DNA from 4 places in the Paenarthrobacter sp. R1 genome. Region 2 is predicted to be linked to each of the others. Evidence: riboswitches for the same ligand, from Rfam matches in the RefSeq annotation. Region 2 holds a riboswitch; each other region holds the start of a gene.
What was found. A riboswitch is a leader RNA that binds a small molecule or an ion and turns the genes downstream of it on or off. The one in region 2 is predicted to bind thiamine pyrophosphate.
Positions count from the first base shown of each region.

Region 1: it holds a riboswitch for thiamine pyrophosphate, as region 2 does, so the genes downstream of both, thiO (glycine oxidase ThiO) here and thiC (phosphomethylpyrimidine synthase ThiC) in region 2, are expected to answer to the same signal.
Region 3: it holds a riboswitch for thiamine pyrophosphate, as region 2 does, so the genes downstream of both, thiD (bifunctional hydroxymethylpyrimidine kinase/phosphomethylpyrimidine kinase) here and thiC (phosphomethylpyrimidine synthase ThiC) in region 2, are expected to answer to the same signal.
Region 4: it holds a riboswitch for thiamine pyrophosphate, as region 2 does, so the genes downstream of both, QN084_RS08100 (ECF transporter S component) here and thiC (phosphomethylpyrimidine synthase ThiC) in region 2, are expected to answer to the same signal.

Region 1 is NZ_CP127115.1:771,385-775,577, reverse strand. Features, by position in the region: gene QN084_RS03715 (RNB domain-containing ribonuclease) at 1-852, opposite strand, end outside; gene QN084_RS03710 (ferritin-like fold-containing protein) at 894-1,559, shown strand; gene thiE (thiamine phosphate synthase) at 1,556-2,218, opposite strand; TPP riboswitch at 2,246-2,363, shown strand; gene thiO (glycine oxidase ThiO) at 2,356-3,615, shown strand; gene thiS (sulfur carrier protein ThiS) at 3,612-3,848, shown strand; gene QN084_RS03690 (thiazole synthase) at 3,851-4,193, shown strand, end outside.
Region 2 is NZ_CP127115.1:285,442-289,634, reverse strand. Features, by position in the region: gene QN084_RS01450 (alpha/beta fold hydrolase) at 1-25, shown strand, start outside; gene thiC (phosphomethylpyrimidine synthase ThiC) at 12-1,844, opposite strand; TPP riboswitch at 1,839-1,947, opposite strand; gene QN084_RS01440 (amidohydrolase family protein) at 2,032-3,114, shown strand; gene QN084_RS01435 (VOC family protein) at 3,192-4,064, shown strand; gene QN084_RS01430 (hypothetical protein) at 4,185-4,193, shown strand, end outside.
Region 3 is NZ_CP127115.1:116,125-120,317, reverse strand. Features, by position in the region: gene QN084_RS00570 (Rne/Rng family ribonuclease) at 1-1,357, shown strand, start outside; TPP riboswitch at 1,504-1,602, shown strand; gene thiD (bifunctional hydroxymethylpyrimidine kinase/phosphomethylpyrimidine kinase) at 1,593-3,113, shown strand; gene rplU (50S ribosomal protein L21) at 3,457-3,765, shown strand; gene rpmA (50S ribosomal protein L27) at 3,824-4,087, shown strand.
Region 4 is NZ_CP127115.1:1,665,367-1,669,559, reverse strand. Features, by position in the region: gene QN084_RS08125 (Na+/H+ antiporter subunit E) at 1-113, shown strand, start outside; gene QN084_RS08120 (MrpF/PhaF family protein) at 110-388, shown strand; gene mnhG (monovalent cation/H(+) antiporter subunit G) at 378-761, shown strand; gene QN084_RS08110 (DUF4235 domain-containing protein) at 809-1,069, opposite strand; gene QN084_RS08105 (NUDIX hydrolase) at 1,107-1,778, opposite strand; TPP riboswitch at 1,962-2,097, shown strand; gene QN084_RS08100 (ECF transporter S component) at 2,175-2,795, shown strand; gene QN084_RS08095 (ABC transporter ATP-binding protein) at 2,795-4,193, shown strand, end outside.

The DNA of each region.
Region 1 (4,193 bases), 490 kb from region 2:
CTGGGTTTGGCGCTTGAAGTGCAGTAAGGAGCGCTCATCAGGGGCCGGCATGGTCCGCAGGATGCCCACCTTGCCGTCGAGCATCAATTGGGCCGCAGCCATTCCGGTCATCAGGGACATCTGGGCGTTCCAGTCCTCGATCGGCAGCGAGGGAGCAGCCACGATCCGGTAGTCGCCGTCGGTGACCTGGACGATCTCCTGTTCGGGCATGTTCAGGCTCGCCCCGCCGCGTTTGCGCTCGAGTTCGACCCGCTTCAGGCCCACTTCCTTCAGGAGCATGAGGGCCTCGGGGGCGGTTCCCGCATCGATCTGCTTCTGTGCACCCTTGTAGCTGAGCTTTGCACGGCTGCGAACGGTGGCCCGCTCCACGGACATGGAGACCACTTCCGCGTTGTGGTCGAGGTCGAAGTCCCACACGAAGGCGCTGCATTCCTGCTCTGCCAGGAGGCTCCCGGCTTGCTCGCTGATGACCTCCGGATGCAGCGGGACCCTTCCGTCCGGTGCGTAGAACGTTTGCCCGCGCCGCCGCGTTTCGGCGTCCAAGGCTCCGCCGGGGGCCACGAAGGACGGCACGTCGGCAATTGCGTACAGGACCTTGTAACCGGCATCGTTCCGCTGAATGAACAGCGCTTGGTCCAGGTCGGTGGAAGTCGCGGGGTCTATGGTCACGAACGGCACGTCCAGCAGGCTGCGGGGCGGCAATTGCAGGTTTTGAACCGCCTGGCGCGCTTCATGCTCGGCGTCGGCAGGGTAGTCGCCGGGTAGTTCCAGCTCGCTCCTCAAGGCAGCCAGGGAGGCAGCGAGCCGGTCGGAAGAATCGTCGACGTTGGGCGCTATCCGATGATGTGACACGAAAGTCAGACTAGCCCGAAAACGGCGGATAGTCTTGGACCATGGGCACGTCCACTCCTGGCGGAATTCCCGCGGACGTTCTCCCGGCAGAGCTGCTGGGAGCCATGGCCTATGGCGAATTGTCAGCGTTCGGGCGGTTGTCCGCGGACTCCCGCTTCGCCCCTACCCTCCGGGACCGGGCTACCTTTGCCAAGATCGCGGTCGGTGCATTCGGCAACTATGCGTTGATCAGCGGCCGGCTTACCGAGATGGGGCGGGACCCCGAAGACGCCATGCTTCGCTTCCAGCCGTCGTTCGATCACTTCCACGAACGCACCCCGCCAGGGGACTGGTACGAGTCTGTTCTGAAGGCGTACATCATCGACACGGTGTCCTCGGACTTCTACAGGACGGTGTCCGCCTTCCTGGATGCCGGGACACAGCAATTCGTCCGGAAAGTCGCTTCTGCGGACCAAGCCACCGAGGCGTTGCGCATCCTCCTCATGCGGGCCCTGAGGGACGATCCCAGGTTGGCTTCGCGCCTTGCCCTATGGGGCCGAAGGCTGGTGGGTGAGGCCCTCACCCAGGTGCAACGGGTGGCGTTGGAGCACCCGGACCTGCGTGCCGTACTTCATGACGGACAGGCCAAGGCGGAGGTACGCCGGTTGACGGCGGAACTCGCCGATCACCACGGCCGCCGGATGACGGGCCTCGGACTGGCTGCCTAGGCGTCCAGGGCTTCGAGCAGCGCCTTGGCCGCCGCCGTAGGGTCTTCTGCTTCGGTGATGGCGCGGACTACGACGATGCGGCTGGCTCCTGCCGCAACCACCTGCTCCACATTCGAAAGATCGATCCCGCCAATGGCAAACCAGGGAAGGGCGGATCCTGCGCGTTCCACAGCTTCGGTGGCATATGTGACCAAGCCCAGGCCCACTGGCGTCCGGCCCGGTTTGGTGGGTGTGGGCCAGAGGGGACCGACGCAGAAGTAGTCCAGTCCTTCGCTGCCCGACGAAGCCGCAATGGCCGCGTTCACCTGATCAGGCCCATGCGTGGAAAGACCTATGGCAGCGGTGTCCCCGAGCAGCTGCCGGGCCACGGGCAGCGGGAGGTCCTTTTGGCCCACGTGGAACACGGGAGTCCCGGAAACACGGGCGATATCAGCCCGGTCGTTGACCGCCCACAGCTTGGAATGCCGGGCGGCAGCTTTGTTCAGGACCTCGAGCAACTCCAGTTCCTCGGCGGCCTCAAGGGTCTTGTCTCGGAGCTGGATGATGTCCACGCCGCCTTCGAACGCGGCGTCCACAAAGTCTTCGAAATCGCCTTGCCGCCGGCGGGCATCGGTGCACAGGTAGAGGCGGGCGTCGGTGAGGAGATCAGGCTGGGTCATGGAAACCAGAGTAGTTCCTCTAAACTGGGCACGTACTGCGGGAGCCGTGACAGCGTCATATGACCGTCCGGCTGAGAGGGCTTCAGAGCCGACCGCTTGACCTGATCCGGCTAATACCGGCGTAGGGAAGGAAACCAATGGCAGAAGCCATCCAAGCAGACGTTGCCGTCATCGGCGCAGGCGTAGTCGGCCTGGGCATAGCCCACCGGATCCGGGCCACAGGCCGTTCCGTGGCCCTCATCGATCCGAACCCCGTCAGTGGAGCAACCTTTGCAGCGGCCGGGATGCTGGCCCCCGTGAGCGAACTCCACTACCAGGAAGAAGATCTCCTGGAACTGATGCTCGAATCGTCCAGGTTGTGGCCAACGTTCGTGTCCGGATTGTCCGGTACCGGCGTCACCACCGGCTACAGCACGACGTCGACGCTCGCGGTGGGTGCCGATGCCGCCGATCGACGGGCGCTCGCCGATCTGCGCTCCGTGCAACAGGCGGCGGGGCTCACAGTGGAGCCGTTGATGCTGCGGGACGCGCGGCAGCGCGAGCCGCTGCTCAGCCCCGGAATTTCATGCGCTTTCGATATCCCGGCCGACCACCAAGTGGACCCCCGCCGGCTGGCGGAGTGCATACTCGCCGGATTGGCCGCGCACACCCCGTGGGATGCCACATGGGTCCCGGGCGCGAGCAGCGGGTTCCAGCTGGCAGCGGAAGCCCGGCGGCTGCTGTGGGAGGGTAACCGCGTTGTGGGCGCTGAACTCTCCACCGGCCAAGTGGTAGCGGCAAGGGAAACGGTGCTGGCCAATGGCTTGGCGGCTGCGGCGACCGGCGGACTTCCTGAGGACCTGCACCTGCCGCTCAGGCCGGTTTACGGAGACATCCTCAGGCTCCGGGTACCGGAGGACCTGCGCCCGTTGCTGACCTCCACGGTCCGCGGAATGGTGCGGGGAGTGCCGGTGTACATCGTGCCCCGCGAGGACGGGACCGTGGTGATCGGGGCAACCCAACGCGAGGACGGGCTCTCGACGGGATCGAATGCGGTGTCTGCCGGCGGCGTGTACCAGCTGCTTCGGGACGCCCAGGTCCTGGTCCCCGCAGTCGGTGAGCTGGAGCTCATCGAAGTGACAGCCCGTGCACGGCCGGGCACCCCTGACAACGCTCCGCTCCTGGGGCGGGTGGGCGCGGCGGACGGCGCCGTCCGGGGCCTGATCATAGCCACGGGCTTCTTCCGCCACGGCGTACTCCTGACCCCCATGGCCGCACAGATCGTGGCCGGCTTGCTCGACGGTTCCGCGGATGACCGGTGGGTCCGGTTCCGTCCGGATCGTTTTTCTCCGCAAGGCGCCCTCGCCCGTCCCCGCATTCCAACACCATCCATCGCTTCCACCAAGGAAACAGCATGAACATCACACTCAATGGCGCCCGGCACACCGTGGCCGATGGCGCATCCGTCAGCACCCTGGTCACGTCCGTTACCGGCCGCGCCCTCGACCCGAGCGGACAGGCGGCCGACGGCGGCAAGCTGGGTGTCGCCGTCGCGCGCAATGCGGAGGTGGTCCCGCGTAGCCAGTGGGCAGCAACGAACCTCGCCGACGGCGATGAACTCGAACTCGTTACCGCAGTCCAGGGAGGCTGACCATGACCATCCTCAACACCGAAACCACTACTGACACGCTGGAAATCGACGGGGTCGCCTTCAGTTCGCGGCTCATCATGGGCACCGGTGGCGCGCCGAGCCTGGACGGTTTGGGGGCGGCCCTGGTGGCTTCCGGCACGGAGCTCACCACGGTGGCCATGCGCCGCTACTCGCCGGCCGAGACGGGCTCGCTGTTCCAACTGCTGGTGGACAACAACATCCGGGTGCTGCCCAACACGGCAGGTTGTTTCACTGCCAAGGACGCTGTGCTCACCGCGGAGCTGGCCCGCGAGGCGCTGGAGACCGATTGGGTGAAGCTGGAAGTCATCGCGGACGAACACACGC
Region 2 (4,193 bases):
GGGTTTGTCGGTCAGGGCGTCGTGAGCCGCTGGTCACCGCGGGCCGGCAGCTGGAGTTCGGGCAGGTAGACCTTGCCTCCGGTCGCCAGGAACTCCTCGCTCTTTTCGCGCATGCCGCTGTACATCTCCGCTATGGCCGCCTGGGCCTCGGCGGAACCGTATTCATCCCGGATGTCCTGGCTGATGCGCATGGAGCAGAATTTCGGCCCGCACATGGAACAGAAGTGCGCGGTCTTGGCGGGTTCAGCGGGAAGCGTCTCATCGTGGAAGGACTCCGCGGTCACCGGGTCCAGTGAGAGTGCGAACTGGTCCCTCCACCTGAACTCGAACCGCGCCTTGGACAGCGCGTCGTCGCGTTCGTGCGCGCCGGGGTGGCCCTTGGCCAGGTCTGCGGCGTGGGCTGCAATCTTGTAGGTGATGACTCCGGTTTTGACGTCGTCCTTGTTAGGCAGCCCCAGATGCTCCTTGGGGGTCACGTAGCAAAGCATCGCCGTGCCGTACCGGGCGATTTCCGTGGCACCGATGGCCGAGGTGATGTGGTCGTAGCCCGGCGCGACGTCAGTGACCAACGGGCCCAGGGTGTAGAACGGGGCGCCCTTGCACAACCGCTGTTGCCGTTCCACGTTTTCACGCACCAAGTGGAACGGAATGTGGCCCGGGCCTTCGACCATGACCTGGACGTCGTACTTCCAGGCCCGCTCCGTCAGCTCCGCCAAGGTATCCAGTTCCGCGAACTGTGCGGCATCATTGGCGTCTGCGGTGGCGCCGGGCCGCAGTCCATCGCCGAGCGAGAAGGCAACGTCGTACTTGGCGAAGATTTCGCACAGTTCGTCGAAATGCGTGTAGAGGAAGTTTTCCTGGTGGTGGGCAAGGCACCAGCCGGCCATGATGGAGCCGCCTCGGGAAACAATTCCGGTCACCCGGTTGGCCGTCAGCGGCACGTACCGGAGCAGGACGCCGGCGTGGATGGTCATATAGTCCACACCCTGTTCGCATTGTTCGATCACGGTGTCCCGGAATATTACCCACGTGAGCTTGTTCGCCTCGCCGTTGACCTTCTCCAGGGCCTGGTAGATGGGGACGGTGCCAATGGGAACGGGGGAGTTCCGGATGATCCATTCACGGGTGGTGTGGATGTCATCGCCTGTGGAGAGGTCCATGACAGTGTCCGCTCCCCACTGGGTGGCCCACTGCAGCTTGTCCACTTCTTCGGCGATTGAGCTCGTCACGGCTGAGTTGCCGATGTTGGCGTTGATCTTCACCAGGAATGCCTTGCCGATGATCATGGGCTCGGACTCGGGGTGGTTGATGTTGCTGGGGATGATGGCGCGGCCGGCGGCCACCTCGCTGCGGACCAGTTCAACGTCGCAGTTCTCCCGCAAGGCCACGAAGCGCATCTCCGGGGTCACTATGCCCTGCCGGGCGTAGTGCATCTGGGTGACCCTTTTGCCATCGACGGCGCGGCGAGGCACGGGTTGTGCGCCCTTCCATTCCGCTGAAGCCGCACCGCGGCGCACGGCTGACTTGCCGTCGTCGAGCAGGTTGCGTTCCCGTCCCGTGTAGCTTTCCGTATCGCCGCGCGCCTGGATCCATGCCGCCCTGAAGGGTTCAAGCCCGACGACGGGATCGCTGCCCGGCCCTGCCGTGCGGTACACCCTCAGCGGATCGTTGGCCTTCCCGTTGGGGGAGGGCTCCAAGGCAATCTCGGTCACCGGGACGCGGATGCCGTGGCCAGGGTCCTCCACCCAGGCAAGCGAGTGGGATTTCAGCGACTGCGTGACGGCGTCCCCGCCGGGAGCTGTCAGGTTTTGGGTAGGGCTGTGCTGTGTTTCTGTGGTGCTCAAGGATTACTCACTTCCTTCGCCGGCATTACCCGGACAGGTTCAACGGTCGCAGACTGCTTCAGTCCTTTTCTCAGCCCCTGCAGGGGCTCCCGTGTGGTCAGGGACGAAGCTACCACAGCTGCGGCGGGTGCTCCCAGTCATATGCGGTCCGGATCCGGACTGTGGCCGCCGGCACTAAGCTTCTGCCATGCCGAACATCATTGAATTCAGCGGTCCGGTGCTGGTTTCCGCGCATGAGGAACGCCGGGGCCTGTGGTCCGTGGACGGCCGCCTGACCTTCAGCCGTCCGGAAGCTGCCCCGGATACCGTGCTGGAGGGCTGGGTCCTGCCCGGATTCGTTGATGCCCACTGCCACATTGGCCTGGGAGCCGGCGGGGCAGTGGATGAGGCCACCACCCTGGAGCAGGCCCGTACCGATTTGTCCGCCGGGACGCTGCTGGTCCGTGATGCCGGCTCCCCGGCCAATACGAGGTGGGTCCAGCAGCGTACGGACCTGCCAAGGCTGATCCGGGCGGGACGGCACATTGCGAGGAGCCGGCGCTACCTGCGCGGCCTCGGACACGAGGTGGAGCCGGAGCAGCTGGTGGAGACCGTTCGAAAGGAAGCGCGCGACGGCGACGGTTGGGTCAAGCTGGTTGGCGACTGGATCGACCGCGGCGTGGGAGACCTGGCGCCTTCTTTTCCGGCGGCGGTGGTCAAGGACGCCATCGCTGCAGCCCACGACGAGGGCGCACGGGTAACCGCGCATTGCTTCGCGGAAGAAACCTTGGATGACATGCTCGATGCCGGCATCGACTGCATCGAACATGCCACCGGGCTCCTGCCGCGGCACATCCCGCGGCTTGTGGAACAGGGTGTCCCGATCGTTCCCACCCTGGTCAACATTGCCACGTTCCCCGATATCGCGGCCCAGGCCGGGCCCAAGTTCCCCGACTACGCGCAGCACATGACCGCATTGTGGGAGCGCCGGCGCGAACGGGTCCTCGAGGCCTATGAAGCCGGTGTTTCCATCTATGCCGGCACTGATGCCGGGAGCGTTATCAAGCATGGCCGCATAGCCGACGAGATGCAGGAACTGCACGACGCCGGCCTGCCGCCTTCAGCGGTCCTCGAGGCTGCTGCGTGGGGCGCCCGGAGGTGGCTGGGAGCCGAGGGCGTCAGCGAAGGGGCGAGTGCCGACGTCGTGATTTGCAGGGAGGATCCCCGCCGCGCCCTGGCTACCGTGCGTGAACTTAGCCACGTGGTTCTGCGGGGCACCATCGTTCGTTAGGAATAAATTGAAGCTTCAAGTAATTTAGTAAGGTAGAACGTGCCGAAAGGCGGCCGCCGAACTACCGGGAGCATCACATGACCACGCCATCCAGCCAGGACCTCCTGCCAGCCGAACTCACCATGGGCACTGTCATGCTCAGGGTCGGCGACATGAAGGTGATGAGCGACTATTACCAGCGCGCCCTCGGCCTGCAGGTCATAGCGGAGCAGGACGGCGGCCTGTACCTGGGCCGCCTGGGGAAGCCGGTGGTCCATCTGGCTCCCGCAGCGGGCTTGCAGCTGCCCGGGCGCGGGGAAGCGGGGCTGTTCCACACCGCAGTCCTGTTCGAGGACCAAGCGTCCCTCGCCGCCACCATTGCCACGGCCGCGCAGTACGAACCCCGCGCGTTCGTTGGCAGCGCTGACCACTTGGTGAGCGAAGCCTTCTACTTCACCGACCCCGAAGGCAACGGCATCGAGTTGTACTACGACAAGCCGAGGAACGTCTGGCAATGGGACGGCAAGAACGTGGTCATGGACAACGTGGCGCTGCCTCCGCAGGCGTACCTCCAGCAACACCTGAGCGAGGCCGCCATCGTGGGGCAGCAGGGGGCCGCGGCCGGGATCGGGCACGTCCACCTCCAGGTGGGCGATGTTTCCACAGCGCAGAAGTTCTACGTTGACACCCTTGGCTTTGAAAAGACCGCGGGGTGGCATGGCCAGGCGCTGTTCGTCTCGGCGGGCGGCTACCACCATCACATGGCCATGAACGTCTGGAACAGCAGGGGAGCGGGCCCGCGCAAGGACACTCTGGGCCTGGGTGAAGTGCTCATCGAAGTCCCGTCGAATGATGACGTCGCAGCGCTCGCCGACCGTCTCCGCGTGGCCGGCCTGCAAAGCCACCACACCGGCCTTGAGCTCCGCTTCGAGGATCCGTGGCGCAACCAGCTGCGGGTTGCCGTCCGCTGAGGCGGCATCCGCCGGCGCGTGGCTGCATTAGGCTAGGCGATGGCGGTGCCGGTTCCATGTCCTGCGCAGCCTCCCGCGGTTGGGCGGGGCATGTCAGCACGAAGGAAATGAGTACGTTCCATGGGCTTT
Region 3 (4,193 bases), 170 kb from region 2:
GTCCGGCGGCTCTTTGGTGATCGACCGTACCGAGGCCATGACTGTCGTGGACGTCAACACCGGCAAGTTCACCGGCAGCGGCGGCAACTTGGAAGAGACCGTCACCAAGAACAATCTGGAAGCGGCCGAAGAGGTAGTTCGCCAGCTCCGCCTCCGTGACATCGGCGGCATCATCGTCATCGACTTCATCGATATGGTCCTGGAGTCCAACAGGGACTTGGTGCTGCGCCGGCTGGTGGAGTGCCTTGGCCGCGACCGCACCAAGCACCAGGTGGCGGAGGTGACGTCCCTGGGCCTCGTCCAGATGACGCGCAAGCGCATGGGCACAGGCTTGCTGGAGGTCTTCGGTGAGCAATGCGAGCACTGTGCCGGCCGCGGCGTGGTGACGCACGACGAGCCCGTGGAGCACCGCCGCGCGAATGTGGTGGCTGCCGAGCAGCACCGGTCCCACACCGAAGCACAGCAGCCGTCCCAGCGCAGTGAGCGTAAGCGTCGCCGCGGCAAGGGGGGCAACCAGGCACCGGAAGCTACGACGCCGGTCCAGCCGGCCGCTGCCCCGACGGCACCCGCTCCGGCTGAGTCCGTGGATCCCGCCCAGAAAGCCAAGGCAGAGGCTACCCGGGCCGCATTGGCGACGATCGCCGCTGCTGCGCACGCTGCACACCTGCACGATGACGAGGTGCACCGCGCCGAGGAAGCAGCCCGCGCCGCCGGTAAGGCGGAAGCAGGCCAGTCGGGTCCCGCCCAGGCGGATCCTGCCCGGAAGGCTCCTGCGCAGTCGGCTCCTGCCCAAGGGGATGCCGCCCAGGCCCCTGCGCAGGGCGGGCAGACGCAGGGCTCCACCCCGGCAGAAACTGCGGCCAGGGAGGGCCGTCCGGCTCCGGTACTGCGCTTCGGCGGAGAGGAAGTGGCTCTGCCTTTCGTGGAGCATCACGACGAACCTGCCAAGAAGCCTGCCATGAGCCTGGATCTGCTGGCTGAGGCCTTCTCGCACTTGGGCGGCACACCTGAGGTTGTCCCCGGGTCTGAGGTTGCCGGGTCTGAGAAGGACGCGCCCGGGAACGTTGAATCTGCTGACGCACCCGTGAGCGCCGACGCCTTGCCAGCCACGTCCGCTGGTACTGAACCCGTGGAGTCCCGGTCCGGCGCCCGGGGCCGGCGCGGCAGGCGGAACCGCAGTGCCAGCAGGGCCCAGGGTGCTGCCAACGAGACCAACGTTGAGCACCACGACGTTCGGGCCGCCACAGGTGGCGGGACCTCGCACGAAGCGAAGGCGCCGGCTGAGCCGGCAAAGAAGCCAACTCCAGCCTCGGAGCCGATCATCCTTGGGGTGGGTGTTCCGGCGTCGGAGCTGTAAACAGGTACTGAAGACACAGTTGGAACGAAGGCCGCGCAGCGCATGCTGTGCGGCCTTCGTCGTGCAACGGGTCATCATCGCCCGGGTCATATCCAGGCCGTTAGCCGCCGGGGTTCCCGGCGTGAGGGGCTTCCGGGCTAGGCTAGGACACTGACACGGGGTGCCGGGCATAGGGCCGGGCTGAGATCCAGACCCGTTGAACCTGTCCGGTTAGCACCGGCGAAGGGATGTCTCCATGACTTCAATGTCGTCTTCTGCTGTTTATCCGTTGCCAGCGGTCATCCGTACACATCCGAGGGTGTTGAGCATTGCTGGTTCGGACCCCTCCGGCGGGGCGGGGATCCAAGCGGACCTTAAAAGCATTGCTGCGCACGGCGGCTACGGTATGGCCGCCATCACCGCGCTGACGGCCCAGAACACGCGGGGCGTCAGCGGTGTGCATGTGCCGCCGGTGGAATTCCTCCGCCAGCAGTTGGAAACCGTCAGCAGCGACGTCGCTATCGACGCCGTGAAGATCGGGATGCTCGGTGATGCCGCCGTCATCAACGAGGTCCGGACCTGGCTTGTCAAGGTACGTCCCGCCGTCGTGGTCCTGGACCCGGTGATGGTGGCCACCAGCGGTGACCGGCTGCTGCGGGAATCAGCCGAGGCAGCGTTGCGTGACCTTCTGCCGATGGCGGACCTCATTACACCCAACCTTCCGGAACTGGCCATGCTGCTGGGGGAACCCGAAGCGGAGGACTGGCCTGCGGCGCTGGACCAGGGCAAACGGTTGGCCGGGGAGTGCGGCAATACGGTGCTGGTCAAGGGAGGCCACTTGCCGGGGGCGCAGTGTCCGGATGCGCTTATCAATACCAGCGGTTTGCTGCGTCAGGACGTGATCGAAGTCGGGGGACCGCGTGTTCAGACACGGAACAGCCACGGCACTGGCTGCTCGTTGTCCTCGGCCCTGGCCGCTGTCCAGGCAAGAACAGGAGATTGGGAGGCGTCCCTGCGGGAAGTCAAGCCCTGGTTGCGCGAGGCTCTGATGAGGGCTGACGATCTTGAAGTGGGCCAGGGGAGCGGTCCGATCCACCATTTCCACCATCTCCGGGAATCATCCCGGCCCGGGGCCTTCGCTGCCCTCCTGTGGAAGGAAGCCGCCGTGGAGCTGGAAGCCATCCACGGGCTTGCCTTCATACGGGACTTGGGGTCCGGGGAGTTGCCGGAGTCCGAGTTCAGCTACTACCTGGCCCAGGACGCCCTTTACCTCAACGGGTATTCCAGGGTGCTTGCCCGGGCAGGTGCCCTCGCCCCGACCGAAGAAGAGCAGCTGTTCTGGGCCCGGGGTTCCCAACAGTGCCTTGACGTGGAATCCGTATTGCACCGGAACTGGCTGAGCGGCCGTGAAGCGACGACGCAGAGCGGCCCGGTCACCAAGGCCTACGTGGACCATCTGATGGCGTCATCTGCTTCGGGAAGCTACGGCGTCCTGCTTGCTGCGGTCCTGCCCTGCTACTGGCTGTATGCGGAAGTGGGGCAGCAACTGCACGCCGACTTCGTCCAGGCCGGTTCCCCGGAGAACCATCCCTACGCGGATTGGCTGAGGACCTATGCGGACGAGGATTTTGCGGAGGCGACGCGGAAGGCGATTGCTCTCACGGATGCCGCAGCAGCTGCGGCATCCGGCCGTGAGCGGGCTGCCATGAAGGAAGCCTTCGTCCAGTCCTGCCGCTACGAGACCGCGTTCTTTGATGCCCCAAGACTGCATTCGTAACACGGACGCCGCGCGTCGGACGGGAAATCAACGGCAAGGCCACGTAGAGGCTGTAAGCTGTATGGGCACGGTGCCGGGAACGTCCGTTCCTACTGGTGACAAGCGTCACGTGGTGGCTTCCGGACCCGGCCTCATTTGCAGCTGAAGGTCAAACTAGCGTAATCTTGATCTTCGGTGCTTACGCCAACACTTGGGTTATGCCCCTTGGAATTGTTCATGGGATGACTCGCGGGCTTCGATCTGAAGTCCACGGCGTTGAGGCACAGCGTGAACCAGGCCTGATTCCGGTTCGGGGTTCCGCACGCAAATTTAGTAAGAAACGTCGAGAGAAGTGAGTACCCAAGTGGTGTACGCGATTGTCCGCGCAGGCGGCCGCCAAGAAAAGGTTTCCGTTGGAGACTACGTAACTCTGAACCGCGTCCCCGGTGGAGCCGGCAGCACGCTTGAGCTGCCCGCCTTGCTCCTGGTTGACGGCGACAAGGTCACCTCCGCTGCTGCGGACCTGGCCAAGGTGAAGGTCACGGCTGAGATCCTGGAAGACCTCCGCGGTCCCAAGATTGTCATCCAGAAGTTCAAGAACAAGACCGGCTACAAGAAGCGCCAGGGTCACCGTCAGGAACTGACCAAGATCAAGATCACGAGCATCGCGTAACGTCCGTTACGTAGTTCAGATTTCAGTTTCCCCAGAAATTTAGAGGCAGGCATTTCACATGGCACACAAAAAAGGCGCGAGCTCCACTCGCAACGGTCGTGACTCCAACGCACAGCGCCTCGGCGTCAAGCGTTTCGGTGGCCAGGTAGTTTCCGCAGGCGAAATCATCGTTCGCCAGCGTGGCACCCACTTCCACCCCGGTGCAGGCGTCGGTCGCGGTGGCGACGACACCCTGTTCGCCCTCGAAGCCGGTGCGGTTGAGTTCGGTACTCGCCGTGGCCGTCGCGTGGTGAACATCGTTGCTGCTGCTGCCGCAGAGTAACAACACTTTCTGAACCGGTGGAGCGGGCCAACAGGTCCGCTCCACTGTTCTTTTAACCGCATTACAATCGTTCAGGGCGCCAGGCGCACTGGGCAAGGCGTTCGCG
Region 4 (4,193 bases), 1.4 Mb from region 2:
GCCGGGAGGTCCAGGACATCGAAGCCGGGCTGATCCGGATCATGGGAACACGTGAAGAACTGGACGCGCTGCAGGCCGAGCAGCACCCAGGTGTGAAAGGGGCAGCGCTGTGAAAGAACTTGTACTGGTGCTAACGGCGGCAATCCTGAGCCTGGCTGCTGCCGGGGCCATCATCCGGATCGCCATCGGCCCGTCGCTCCTGGACCGCGTGCTGGCATCGGACGTACTGCTGGCCATCCTGGGCGCGGCGCTGGCTATCGACATGGCCGTGAACCGCCACTTGAACAACCTCATGCTGCTGGTTGCCCTGGCCGTTATTGGATTCATCGGATCCGTAACGGTTGCCCGCTTCGTGGCCGACAGAAGGGGTCAAAGCAATGAGTCCTGATGCAACGGGCATGGACGCAGTCATTGATGGCGTGACCGCCGTCTTTCTGGTGGTGGGCGCGCTGATGTCCCTGGGTGCTGCTATTGGCTTGCTGCGTTTTCCCGACCTGATGAGCCGCATGCACGCCGCCACCAAGCCCCAGGTCCTGGGTTTGTTCCTGATGCTGGCTGCCATAGGCCTGCAGATGAGGACGTGGTGGGTGTGGCCGGTCCTGCTGGTGGCCTGGATCTTCCAACTGCTCACCGCTCCAGTCTCCGCGCACATGGTGGGCCGCTCCGCGTACCGCACCAAGCACGGACACCGGGAACTGCTGACCAAGGATGAACTGGAAGCAGTGGTCCAGCGGGCAGCCGAAAGCCAGAAGGAGAACTGACACGCGTTCCTGCGTTTCAGGAACGCGTGCCAGGAAACCGGAAGCTCCTAGATGATGTCCTGGGACTTCGCGAACCGGGCAATGGCACGCTGGGTTCCGCGGCTGGTGAGCACCTGGATGAGCGTGCTGACGAAAGCCGATACCAACGCGAAGGTCAGGGCTGAGCGGAGGCTCGTCTCGACGTCGTCGTGGCCTGTGGGCGGCTTGTGGCCTGTGGCCTTTTCCCAACCCTTGTTCACCAATTTGGTGCCAAGGAAACCCGCGCCGAGGCTCACACCGGCACCCAGAAGCTTGAAGAAGAAGTTCATGACCTCAGCCTAGCGTCACGGCGGTGGGGGCCGCGTTTTACTGCTTGTTCCCGCATTCCTTCAGGAACGCAGCCATGGAGCCCGGAGGTGACACGACGGGCCGCACCTGATGCTCGGCCTGCCACACGGCCTCCACACTGTGGAACTCCGAGATCTCCTTGAGCAGGAAGTACGTTGGGGGCATGAGCTGAAGCTTGCCCTCTGCCTCGGCCGCCAGGATGCCTTCCACCGGCATCCAGAGTGACTGCCAGGCCTCCGTGGTTTGGTGCTGCGGCTCGGCTCCGGGGGCGGGCCTGGCCACGTAGAAGTAGGTGTCGAAGCGCTTGGGCATGTCCGTGGGCGTCACCCAGTTGGCCCAGGGGCGGAGCTGGGAGGCGTCGAGGGTCAGCCCTGCTTCCTCGAACACTTCACGGATGGCAGCCGCCAGCACCGTGCCTGCTTGCGCATGCGGGTCGGAGGCCGCGATCGAGCTCATCGCCCAGTCGGCCGCATGCCTTTCCAGCAGTTCGGAGGAGTAGTCCCAGCCCTCCGCGTCCGAGGCATCGACGCGACCGCCGGGGAACACCACCATGCCGGCGGCAAAGTCCATGGAAGAGACCCTGTGCTGGACAAAGGCTTCCAGTCCCGCCGACGCATCCCGAAGCAGGATCACGCTGGCGGCAAGGCGGGGTTCGGCCACGGGGGTGTCCTTGGCTGGCTGTTCTGTCATGGGATGGGCGCCCCTCTTGCTGCTGTGAATCCGGTGTGCTGAATCTGCTGGCCCCATTCTCTCAGGTGTGCGGCACAGCCGGTCGCGGCTGTGCGCCCGTGAAACAGCAAAAAGGTTTATGACCGGGCCCATAACCCGGCGCACCCCTTCCGGTGTAAACTGGGCACGCCCACAAGGGCAGATTGATAACGACAGGGGAGCGCCGCCGTCGAACCTGCAGGCATGCAGGAGACGCGAGGGCGCTGAGAGTGCGGACAGCCGCAGACCCTCGAACCTGATCCGGTTAGTACCGGCGCAAGGGAGTCGAGCTTCTCAGAGTGTCCGGAACCGGATGGCAGCAGGCCACCGGGAATACCGGGGAGCACTTTCCCCTCCTGTAACCTCAGGAGGCTAAGAATGACCACGTCAAGCGTGAAGAAGGCCGGCAACAGCTGGCGCGTTGTAGACATTGTGGTGGCGGCGCTGATTGCCATCGCAGGCGGAGTGATCTTCTGGGCCTGGTCCCAGGGCGCCGCACTCGTATCCGTTCCCATGAATGCTGCTTATCCGCCCCTCACCGGCCTGATCGCCGGTGGGTGGATGATCCCGGCCGTACTGGGCATGCTCATCATCCGCAAACCGGGAGCAGCGCTGTTCTGCGAAGCGGTCGCAGCAACGGGTGAGCTCATCATGGGGTCCCAGTACGGCACCACGGTCCTGATCTCCGGCATCCTGCAGGGCCTCGGAGCGGAACTGATCTTCGCTGCTTTCCGCTACAAGAAGTTCAACCTCCCGGTGGCCCTCCTCGCGGGTGCCGGGGCAGGACTGTTCTGCGGCCTTAACGATTCCTTCATGCCGTGGGGCTGGAACATCGCCTACGAAGCCGTCGACAAGCTGGCCTACATCGCCTTCACCACCGTTTCGGGTGCAATCATCGCCGGGGCACTGTCCTGGGTGGCCACCCGCGGGCTCGCGTCCACGGGCGTCTTGAGCTCCTTCGCTTCCCGGAAAGCCGCGTCAGAGCCAGTCTTCAACTGATGGGACCGGCACAGGTACGGCCCGCCGCCATCTCCGCCAACGGCTGGGGCTGGCGGCATTCCGGCCGGACGGTACCAGCCATCCAGGGGCTGGACCTGCAGATCGAACCCGGGGAACGGGTTCTGCTGCTGGGGCCGTCCGGCGGCGGAAAATCGACGTTCCTGCACGCCCTGGCCGGGGTGTTGGGTGATGAGGAAGACGACGCGGACGAGACCGGTTCCCTCCTCATCGACGGTGCGGCACCTCGCGAACAGCGGGGCCGGGCCGGGCTCATGCAGCAGGACCCGGAAACGCAAGTAGTCCTGTCGCGCGTGGGCGACGACGTCGCTTTTGGAGCTGAGAACCTTGCCGTGCCCCGGGACGACATTTGGGCCCGGGTCCATGAAGCGCTCGACGACGTCGGGTTGCGTACCGCTGCCGGCGACGGCCTCGCGATGGACCATCCGACGGCGGCTCTTTCCGGCGGACAGAAGCAGCGCCTGGCGCTGGCCGGGATTCTGGCGATGCGGCCGGGGCTGGTCCTGCTCGATGAACCAACGGCGAACCTGGACCCGGCAGGCGTGCTGGAAGTCCGGGACGCAGTTCGCCGCTGCCTTGAAAAGACCGGTGCCACGCTGGTTGTGGTGGAACACCGGGTGTCCGTATGGAAGGACCTGGTTGACCGCATAGTGGTCCTCCAACCGGGCGCGGCCGGTGGCGGAGTGCTGTTGGACGGCCCTCCCGATCAGGTGCTCGCCGAAGCCCGGAGCATGCTCATCACAGCCGGAGTCTGGGTCCCGGGATATGTGCCCCGTACCCGCACCAGGACCACCGCTGAGGGGCCGGCGGAGTTGCTCCTCGCAGCAGAACACGTGGCCGTTTCCCGCGAAAAGCCGCGGCGGAGGGGTTTCAAGAGCATCCCGCCCATCCCGGTCCAGGCCGGTGTGTCTGCCCAGGTTCGGGCAGGACGGGCGTTGACCATCACTGGCCCCAACGGCGCAGGGAAGTCCACCTTTGCGCTCACGATGGCCGGCCTTCTGGCGCCGGTGGCAGGAAAGGTCTCTGCCGCCGTCGAGCTTTCCGAGGGCGCCGGAATCGATCCCTTCAAATGGAAGGCGGATCAACTGATTTCCCGGATCGGGACGGTGTTCCAGGAGCCTGAGCATCAGTTCGTCACGGGCAAAGTGATGGATGAGTTGATGTTTGGGCCCCGGCACCTCGGCAGGGGTGAGGAGCGGGTGGACGAACTCCTGGAGAGGCTCCGTTTGACGCACTTGGTGGACGCGAATCCCTACACGCTGTCCGGCGGCGAGAAGCGGCGGCTTTCCGTCGCGACCGTCCTGGCCGCCCACCCACAGGTCCTGGTGCTTGATGAGCCTACCTTCGGGCAGGATGCCAACACCTGGGCGGAACTCGCGT